2 regions of the Rossellomorea sp. RS05 genome follow, and region 1 is predicted to be linked to the other one. Evidence: a T-box and tRNA genes for the amino acid it is inferred to sense, from the RefSeq annotation. Region 1 holds a T-box; the other holds one or more tRNA genes.
What was found. A T-box is a leader RNA that pairs with one kind of tRNA and senses whether it is charged. The one in region 1 lies ahead of ABJ225_RS10200 (valine--tRNA ligase), so its partner is inferred to be a tRNA-Val.
Positions count from the first base shown of each region.

Region 2: it encodes a tRNA-Val, which carries the amino acid that the T-box ahead of ABJ225_RS10200 (valine--tRNA ligase) is inferred to sense. The anticodon was not compared.

Region 1 covers NZ_JBDKWY010000003.1:73,942-78,762, forward strand. The annotation lists gene ABJ225_RS10195 (bifunctional folylpolyglutamate synthase/dihydrofolate synthase) at 1-9, opposite strand, end outside; gene ABJ225_RS10200 (valine--tRNA ligase) at 85-2,730, opposite strand; T-box leader at 2,797-3,016, opposite strand; gene ABJ225_RS10205 (hypothetical protein) at 3,180-3,368, shown strand; gene ysxE (spore coat protein YsxE) at 3,403-4,434, opposite strand; gene spoVID (stage VI sporulation protein D) at 4,511-4,821, opposite strand, start outside.
Region 2 covers NZ_JBDKWY010000001.1:234,362-239,182, reverse strand. The annotation lists gene ABJ225_RS01330 (thiolase family protein) at 1-907, opposite strand, end outside; gene cspD (cold-shock protein CspD) at 1,073-1,273, opposite strand; tRNA gene ABJ225_RS01320 (tRNA-Val) at 1,501-1,572, opposite strand; gene ABJ225_RS01315 (phosphatidylglycerophosphatase A family protein) at 2,241-2,798, opposite strand; gene ABJ225_RS01310 (alpha/beta hydrolase) at 2,938-3,666, shown strand; gene ABJ225_RS01305 (YjcG family protein) at 3,760-4,281, shown strand; gene ABJ225_RS01300 (GNAT family N-acetyltransferase) at 4,283-4,705, shown strand.

The sequences.
Region 1 (4,821 bases):
CTGCATCATACTGGTTGTCCTCCTTGTCTTCGTAAAGAAAAAGAGGGCTGATCGGTCATCAGCCCTCTTGTCTTTGCGGTGTGATTATACCGTCTTCAACTCTTCGATCCGGGCCTTAACCGTGGCCTGTTTATCCAAGTAGTCCTGTTCTTTTGCTTTTTCTTCATCCACGACTTTTTGAGGCGCCTTGCTTACGAATCGTTCGTTGCTCAGCTTCCCTTGTACGCGTGATACTTCCTTCGTCCATTTGTCGAGCTCTTTCTCCAGGCGTGCGATCTCTTCATCTATGTTGATGAGGCCTGCAAGTGGAAGGAATAGCTCAACTCCTGTCACGACCGCTGTCATCGCTTTTTCAGGTGCAGATGCATCAGTGGATAGCTCAAGGGATTCCGGATTACAGAAACGCTCGATGTAGGCCGCATTCTTCTTAAGAACCGCAAGCGTTTCTTCATCTTTCGCCTTCAGCATGAGTTTGATCTGCTTGCTCATCGGCGTATTCACTTCTGCACGGATATTCCGTACCGCACGGATGATGTCCACGAGAAGCTTCATTTCTTCAGCAGCGGCATCATCCGTAAGGGCTGAATCGACTTCCGGCCAGGCAGCCACGGTGATGGATTCGCCTTCATGCGGCAGGTTCTGCCATATTTCCTCGGTAATAAACGGCATGAACGGGTGAAGAAGTCTCATCGTGTTGTCGAGAACATAGGCAAGGATTGAACGAGTCGTCTTCTTCGCGGCTTCGTCTTCCCCGTAAAGAGGCAGCTTCGCCATTTCGATATACCAGTCACAGAAATCATCCCAGATGAAGTTATAAAGGATGCGCCCCACTTCACCGAACTCATACTTGTCGGCAAGGCGTGTAACGGTTTCAATCGTCTCATTGAGACGGGTGAGGATCCATTTGTCTGCCACCGACTTTTCACCGGAAAGGTCGATTTCGTCATAGGTCATGCCGTCCATATTCATCAAGGCGAATCGGGAAGCATTCCAGATCTTGTTGGCAAAGTTCCAAACGGATTCCACCTTTTCGAAGGAGAATCTCAGATCCTGACCAGGCGAGCTTCCTGTCGAAAGGAAGTAGCGCAGGGCATCGGCTCCGTATTTCTCGATTACATCCATGGGATCGACGCCGTTTCCGAGGGATTTACTCATCTTGCGGCCATCGGCATCGCGCACGAGACCGTGGATCAATACGTCTTTGAATGGGCGTTCATTCGTGAATTCAAGTCCCTGGAAGATCATGCGGGATACCCAGAATCCGATGATGTCATAGCCCGTCACGAGGGTATTGGTCGGATAGTAGCGTTTGAAGTCCTCTGCTTCAAGATCCGGCCAGCCCATTGTGGAGAACGGCCATAGCGCCGAGCTGAACCATGTATCCAGGACATCTTCCTCCTGCACCCAGTTTTCAAGATCTTCAGGTGCTTCATGGGCAACGTGGATCTCACCTGTTTCCTTATGGTACCAAGCCGGGATGCGGTGACCCCACCATAGTTGACGAGAAATACACCAATCACGCGTATTCTCCATCCAGCGAAGGTAGCTCGTTTCGAAGCGGTCCGGAACGAAATTCACCTTCTCTTCCCCGTCCTGAAGCGTCACGGCTTTCTGGGCAAGGGGATCCATTTTCACGAACCATTGTGTGGACAGGTATGGTTCAACAACGGCCCCGCTTCGCTCAGAATGACCGACAGAGTGAAGATGCTCTTCGATTTTGAAGAGGACGCCGTCTTCCTGGAGATCTTTCACGATTTGCTTACGGCAGTCGAAACGGTCCATACCAGAGTACTTGCTGGCTTTTTCGTTCATGGACCCGTCTTCATGCATCACGAGGATGCGCTGCAGGTCATGACGGTTGCCGATTTCGAAGTCATTCGGGTCATGGGCAGGTGTGATCTTCACTGCACCCGAACCGAATTCCATGTCCACATAGTCGTCTCCGACGATCGGGATCTCACGCCCTGTGATCGGAAGGATCACGGTTTTACCGATGAGATGCTTGTAGCGGTCATCTTCAGGGTGAACGGCAACGGCTGTGTCACCGAGCATCGTCTCAGGACGCGTCGTCGCGATTTCGATATGACCGGATCCGTCGCTCAGTGGATAGCGCATGTGGTAGAAGGCGCCTTGAACGTCCTGGTGGATAACCTCGATATCCGACAGGGCCGTTTTCGTCGCCGGATCCCAGTTGATGATGTACTCCCCGCGGTAAATGAGCCCTTTGTTGTAAAGGTCGACGAATACTTTGCGTACGGCGTCGGATAATCCTTCATCAAGGGTGAAACGCTCACGGCTGTAATCGAGTCCGAGGCCGACCTTCGCCCACTGCTCACGGATGTGGGAAGCATATTCTTCCTTCCACTTCCATGTTTCTTCCACGAACTTTTCGCGGCCGAGGTCATAGCGTGAGATGCCCTGATTGCGCAGCTTCTCATCTACTTTTGCCTGCGTCGCGATCCCTGCGTGGTCCATCCCCGGAAGCCAGAGGACGTCGTAGCCCTGCATGCGCTTCATGCGCGTCAGGATGTCTTGAAGGGTCGTATCCCACGCGTGACCGAGGTGAAGCTTTCCGGTTACGTTCGGAGGCGGGATGACGATGCTGTATGGTTCCTTCCCTTCATCGGGTGTCGCTTCGAAGAACTTCCCATCGATCCACCACTTGTAGCGGCCATCCTCGATCGCCTTCGGATCATATTTTGTCGGCATTGATAACTCTTGATTTTCCATTGGTTTTCCTCCATTTCGTGCATGCATGCGGGCCCTGGGTACACATAAAAAGATCCCCCGTCCTATAAAAAGGACGAAGGATCTCTCATTCGCGGTACCACCTTAATTCCCGGGTTTCCCCAGGCTCTCAAAGACCCATAACGGCTTTTCACCGGTTCCCACTACTTAAAGTTCACGGGAACTGCTCTCAGGCGACATTCCATTGTCTTGGCATGGAAGGCTCTCAGCTTATGCCTCCCTCTCTGAATGCCAGGTTCAACGTACTCTTCCTGTTCATTGCATTTACATGTTATATAGTTATTTATTATAGTATAAGATTTGATTCAGGTTCGTCAATCATTATCGCCCATTTCGCCGTAAAATATTCATGAGAAGGCCCGTCTGACACCATTTCCCTCCCCCTTCATAGGATACAGTAGTGAAATCACCCAGGAAAGAGAGTGACCGGTATGAAGAAATTCAGCTCCTATACCCAGCCCCCCTGGCTGAGGAACACCCGTGCCATATGTAAGCAATTCATTGTCCCCTTCACCATATTCCAAGGGATACGGACGATCCTGATCCCATCCACGTTCGACGTCCTTTTACTGACCCTCTTCCTTGCGATAGCCGCTGCCATCTATTTCGACTGGATATAAAAAACAAAGCCCCGGATCCTGTCCGGGGCATTTCTTATGACGAGGATGCTTCCTCTGCTTCTTTTTTCTGCCGTTCCATTTCATCCAGCCGCATGACCACGTACTCCGTATTTTTCAGAAGCCAATAGTGACGCTGAAGCTTCTTCAGTGATTTACGCTCATTGCGTTTATGCTTCGGGGTATGGAAATATTTCTCCACCACGGCGATCACGGAGCTCGGATAGGCAAGATAGCTCATGAACAGCTGTCGCTCCTCATTCCGGACGGCAAAATGATGAAAATAGGTCGTGAGCCATTCCACGCATTCTTCATAATACTTCGGATACGTTTTCAGCGTCCTTGACAGGAACGGGAGGAGGTCATGGAAGGGGGAGGCGACCTTGGACTGCTCGAAGTTGTGAAAATACCCCATCCCCCTGTCATCATATAGGAAGTGCTCGGAAGACACCTTCCCGTGGGTGATGACCGTCCGAACTTTCTCGAGCTCCTTCGTTTCCTCATACCACTCATCGAGCATCTTTCTCGAAAACTTCAACGCCTGCGACGCATCTTTATAGTACATACAGTAATGGTATTGAAACGGCGACATATATGTGACCCGCTCACATGTATCGATATACTCATCGAGGAACTGCTGTTCTTTCTCCCATCGTGTGGTAAGCAACTCGTAGTGGGATTCCCTCTCTTCTGTATCGATCTTCACGTCTTGGGAGGATAGGGTATGAAGGCGGGCAAGCTCCCTGAACAGCTTCTGATGCTTCTCGAAGCGGTCTTCCCTGTCCTGATTGATGAGCCAGGGCATCACGTAGAACAGGCTGCCTTCATTCCACACCGCATAGCGGCCGTCAAGCGTAGGATAAATCGGCACGATGCGGTTATAGCCCCTTTGAAAAAGGGTCTGGATGTTGCGGACGAAATCCACCCCGTTTTGCGGAGAGAGTTTTTTGACGGCAAGAGTCCCTTTATTCGAAAACACCTTGGAGATTTTGCCGAAGCTCTCGACAAAATAAGGTTCGACGCCATATGGCTGGAGTACGGGCCTCAATGCTTCCAGGGGTTGTTCCATGTTTATCACCTTCTGCCTGTATACTCTAAAAAAGCCGGACCAACCCTAACGCGTCAGTCCGGCTTCCCTTGCACCCTTACCTAAAAGCGGGCTCCTCAGGCGGGATATACAGCACTTGACCGCCGTACACGTCCTGATTGGCCTCAAGCTGATTCACCCTCAGCAGCTGCGGGATCGTCAGTTCATACTTCTCTGCGATGGAATCAAGGGTATCCCCATCCTGGACGATGCATACCCGGAGCGTGGCACCCCGCTCCTCTTCCTTCCGGGCGAAGAAATCCGTTAGGGAGATCGAATCATATTTCTTCTTCTTGCCTTTTGCCTTTTCTTTCGCCGCTTCGACCTCGGAGCTTGATGAAGATTCTTCCTCTTCCTCTTCTTCTGCCT
Region 2 (4,821 bases), on a different contig from region 1:
CCTCATTCACTTCGAATACGTCGATTTCGGAAAGTGGGATACCTGACTTTTCCAAGACCTTTTTCGTTGCCGGTATCGGTCCTGTGAGCATGAACGTCGGGTCTGAACCGACCACGACTCTCGTATGGACTTTGAATCTGGGCTTCAATCCGAGTGAAACGGCTCTCTCCCTGCTCATAAGGAGCAGAGCCGCCGCTCCGTCACTGATTTGCGATGAATTTCCTGCTGTAATGATGCCCTCTTCCTTGAACACAGGGCGCAGGCCTCCTAGCATCTCTAGGGATGTTCCCACCCTCGGTCCTTCATCCTCCAAGAACTCTCCTCCACTGTGTTTGATGGCGTGGATCTCCTCTTTGAAGTATCCGTTCGCCCTGGCCTGTAAAGCCTTCTTGTGACTAGCCAGAGCAAACCGGTCGAGTTCATCCCGCGATAAGCCGTACGTGTCTGCAATCCGTTCTGCCGATATTCCCTGATGGATCATTTCATGTCGGTTTTTCAAGCTTTCACTCAGTCCGGCCCCGGCGAAATTCGATCCGATCGGCGTGCGGCTCATACTCTCCACACCCCCGGCAATGACGATATCCATATCACCTGAAAGGATGGCCTGGGAAGCAAAGTGGACTGCCTGCTGGCTCGAACCGCACTGCCTGTCGATCGTGACCCCTGGCACTTCAACGGGAAAACCCGCTATAAGAGTAGCCACCCTGGCAATATCTCCTGCCTGCTCCCCCGACTGGGTGACACACCCCATAATCACATCCTCTACAAGCCCAGGTGAAACACCCGCCTTCTCCATCAATCCCTTCAACAGATCACCGGCAAGGTCATCTGGCCTTATTCCGGCAAGTGCTCCGTTCCGCTTCCCGACAGCCGTGCGTACTCCTTCGACAATGACAACTTCCCTCACAGCAATCAACCCCTTCTTCCTATTTATATCCCCATATTACCTGTAAATAGGAGGAATTAAAATCAGATTTTAACTATTCCGTTAATTGAACTTATAAGGGAAGCAGAGATGAAGAAGCACAAAAAAAGAACAGGCCCCGAGGGAGCCTGTTCCTGGAATGTAAAATTAAAGTTTTACAACGTTAGCTGCTTGTGGTCCACGAGCACCTTGCTCGATGTCGAAAGATACTTCTTGACCTTCGTCAAGAGATTTGAAACCTTCGCCTTGGATCGCTGAGAAGTGTACGAAAACGTCGTCTCCACCTTCAACTTCGATGAAACCGAAACCTTTTTCTGCGTTGAACCATTTCACTTTACCGTTTTCCATAATTGTTGCCTCCTACGTGCTTGTGCACAAATTATTACTATTCTTGCGATATCAGGCGAAAAGCAAATCTTGTTCTTCCCTTACATACCGAACAAAAATAATTCTTCTATAGAATAACAGGTATGCGCACATTAATCAAGCCAATCCGATAGAAGTCAGACCTTTATTTTATTTAAGGGGATTTTCGATATAAAAAGAACGTTTCCCGATGGAAACGTTCTTAGCGATGACCTGTGAGGGACTTGAACCCCCGACCCCTTCCCTGTCAAGGAAGTGCTCTCCCACTGAGCTAACAGGTCGCTTATGTAAGGTACAAATTAAATTATATAAGATTTTCGCTAAAAGTCAACATGTTTTACGAAAATAATTTTTTCTATATTATTTATTCGGTCCACACCCTGAATAAAAGCATCGTTCAGCGCGTAGGCTGATAGGATGAAGGAGGTACCACACCATGAATCTGATTACCCGCTCCCTAAATGAAGGGATCAATATTGATATCATCTATTTTGACGGCGAATGCTTTACCAAAAGAAAAATACGCGTCCATAGTCTTACGGAAAACGCAGTGGAGGCCTATTGCTATCTTAGAAAAGCTCCTCGTACATTTAAGACTTATGGGATCCTGGCGGTCTCCCTCCACTCTTTTGAAGGGAGATCCCGGTCGTATAGGAGAATAAACAACCAGCTGCCGGGGTGATGAAACAGCGATACGGATTGCATATCGTCTCCTCTTTTGCGACTTGGTCCCTCACATTCGATAGTAGATCATCAACTCTACTAATAATGTAGTTCCTGCTATAGAGTTCAATAGATACTGAGATAGGTGAATCATTCAGATTGATCCAAGAGGATAGTAGTAAGGGTTATGACACAATTTGGTGTCGTCATTACCTCTCCATGGCATCAAGGAAGCAACCTTGGTATAGTCAAAGACTTCATCCCTTTATGCTATCATATATGTGTTTCAACCGATCAATTCCTCTCCCTCCACTTCCAGCCTTTCTTCAAGCGGTCTTCCCTCTTCCAAGTCCCTTAAACGGTGGGCAAGTCTGGAAGAGGCATTTGCCGCGATGCTTGCCACGATGTCATCGAGGAATGTATGAACAGAACCGCCTTCCTTCGTGTCCAGCTTCTGAATGATGCCAATCTTATTTTTATCCAAATGGCCGAAAGTCGTGACCGCAATACTTCCGTATCCAAGGGCAGCCCCAAGGGCTATCGTTTCATCGACCCCAAAAAGACCTTCATCGGAGGCAACGATGGATTGAAGGGGTTCAGAAAGCATCTTCCGCTCTGCAAGCTGATCGAGTTCGACTCCTACCAGGATGGCGTGCTGAATCTCCCGTTTCAATAGGACCTTCTTTACGCTCTCAAGACAATCTTCCATTGTAAGAGCAACATTATACGGGTATTGCATTTGATAGACGATGTCAGCGATATCCTCCAGGGCCACTCCCCTTTCCTCTAACTTCCTGAGAGCTGCCTTCGTTACTTCTTTAGATGGTACGGATGTTTTTGTCATTGTTTTCTCTCCCTTCCTACTTATCTGAATTATACCATTTATCAGAATTTTCCACCGAACTCTCTCATATAAGCTTTTCTCTTCACTTTGTGATACAATCCACTTGTAAACGTTAACAGAGATAAAGGATGTGTGTAGAATGACGACTGCTAGAGGGACCGTGGAAGAATTGGTTCTATACAGCGAAGCACTGAATGAGGAGATCAAGATGCTGGTCTATCTTCCGGCTTCTTACTCTCCCCTATATAAATACTCCATTCTGATCACCCAGGATGGAAAGGATTACTTCCAGCTGGGAAGGATTCCAAGACTGGCCGATGAGCTTTTGGGCAACGGGGAGATCGAGAACACGATCATCGTAGGGGTCCCCTATAAGAATGTACAGGATCGGAGCCGCAAGTATCATCCTGCAGGCGAAGAGAATGCAGATTACATCCGATTCCTCGCCCACGAATTGACACCGAAGCTTGATGAACTGTACCCGACTTACCAAATGGGAAAAGGGCGTGCGCTCATCGGCGATTCATTGGGAGCGACCGTTTCTTTGATGACGGCCCTGAAATATCCGCATACATTCGGGAAAGTGATCCTGCAATCTCCTCTCGTCAACGAAACCGTTCTTGAAGCCGTCGAATCATTCGCTTCCCCTCACCTGCTGGATATTTACCATGTGATCGGCCAAGGTGAAACCGAGGTAAAAACCACAGACGGTCAAATCAAGGATTTCCTGACACCGAATCGTGAATTGAATCACGCATTCGAAGAAAAAGGATACACCACGTTCTATGATGAGTTCGACGGAGATCATACATGGAAATACTGGCAGCCTGATCTGCGCAGGGCCCTGAAGTTCATGTTCCATAAGTAATGGGCGGTCGCTCCGTTCGCCCTATGTTAAATTTTTTAAAAATTTGCTATACTACTCATACGCACATATGTTTCTAAGGAGGATTGAACGAAAATGAACTATGGCATCGTCATTTTCCCATCTAAAAAACTTCAAGATATCGCAAATTCTTACCGAAAACGTTATGACCCTCATTATGCTCTGATCCCGCCTCACTTGACGCTGAAAAATGTATTCAGCGCCGATGATGAGCATATCAAGGATATCGCCGGTAAGCTTTCCCATATCGCCAAAGAACATGACCCTTTTACGCTGAAGGCGTATAAAGTAAGCTCTTTCCAGCCCGTTAATAACGTGATCTATTTCAAAGTGGATCCGAACCCTGAGCTGCAGGCACTTCACGATGCCATGCATCACAGGGAATTCATGGGAGATGAGCCGGAGTACTCTTTCGTGCCCCACATTACTGTAGCCCAGAAGCTGAGTAATGATGAGCACTCTGACATTTTCGGCTCCCTATCCATGCTTGGCATCGATCATGAGGAAACCATCGACCGGTTCCACCTTCTCTATCAGCTGGAGAACGGTTCATGGACCGTCTATGAAACATTCCGACTCGGAAAGGAAAATCAGTAAATTGCACACTAAAATCGCCTCAACAGAAGAACAGCTTCAAGAAGTATTTTCCATCAGAAAAATCGTTTTCGTGGGGGAACAAAATGTCCCTCCTGAAGAGGAAATTGATCAACATGAAGAGGAGTCCACCCATTTCCTCCTTTATGACGAGGATCAGCCCGTAGGCGCAGGTCGTTTCAGGATCGTGGATGGAAAAGGAAAAGCGGAGCGCATCTGCATACTCTCCTCTCTTAGGGGACGCGGAGCCGGACGGGAAATCATGAAGGCCATCGAGGAGTACGCAAGGGAGATGACCCTTCCTGTCCTCAAGCTTAATGCACAAAGTCAAGCCATTCCATTTTATGAGAAATTAGGATATGAGATCGTCTCTGATGAATTCTTGGATGCAGGGATTCCCCACCGTACCATGGAAAAAGCATTATGAACACAAGAAGGCGCCGGAGAGTGAATCCGGCGCTTTTTTGTGTCTGGTTTAGTTTCACGGCAAATTCGTATAGAGTAGAGGTCATTCGTCCATAATGGGGAGTAGCCTATCGAAAG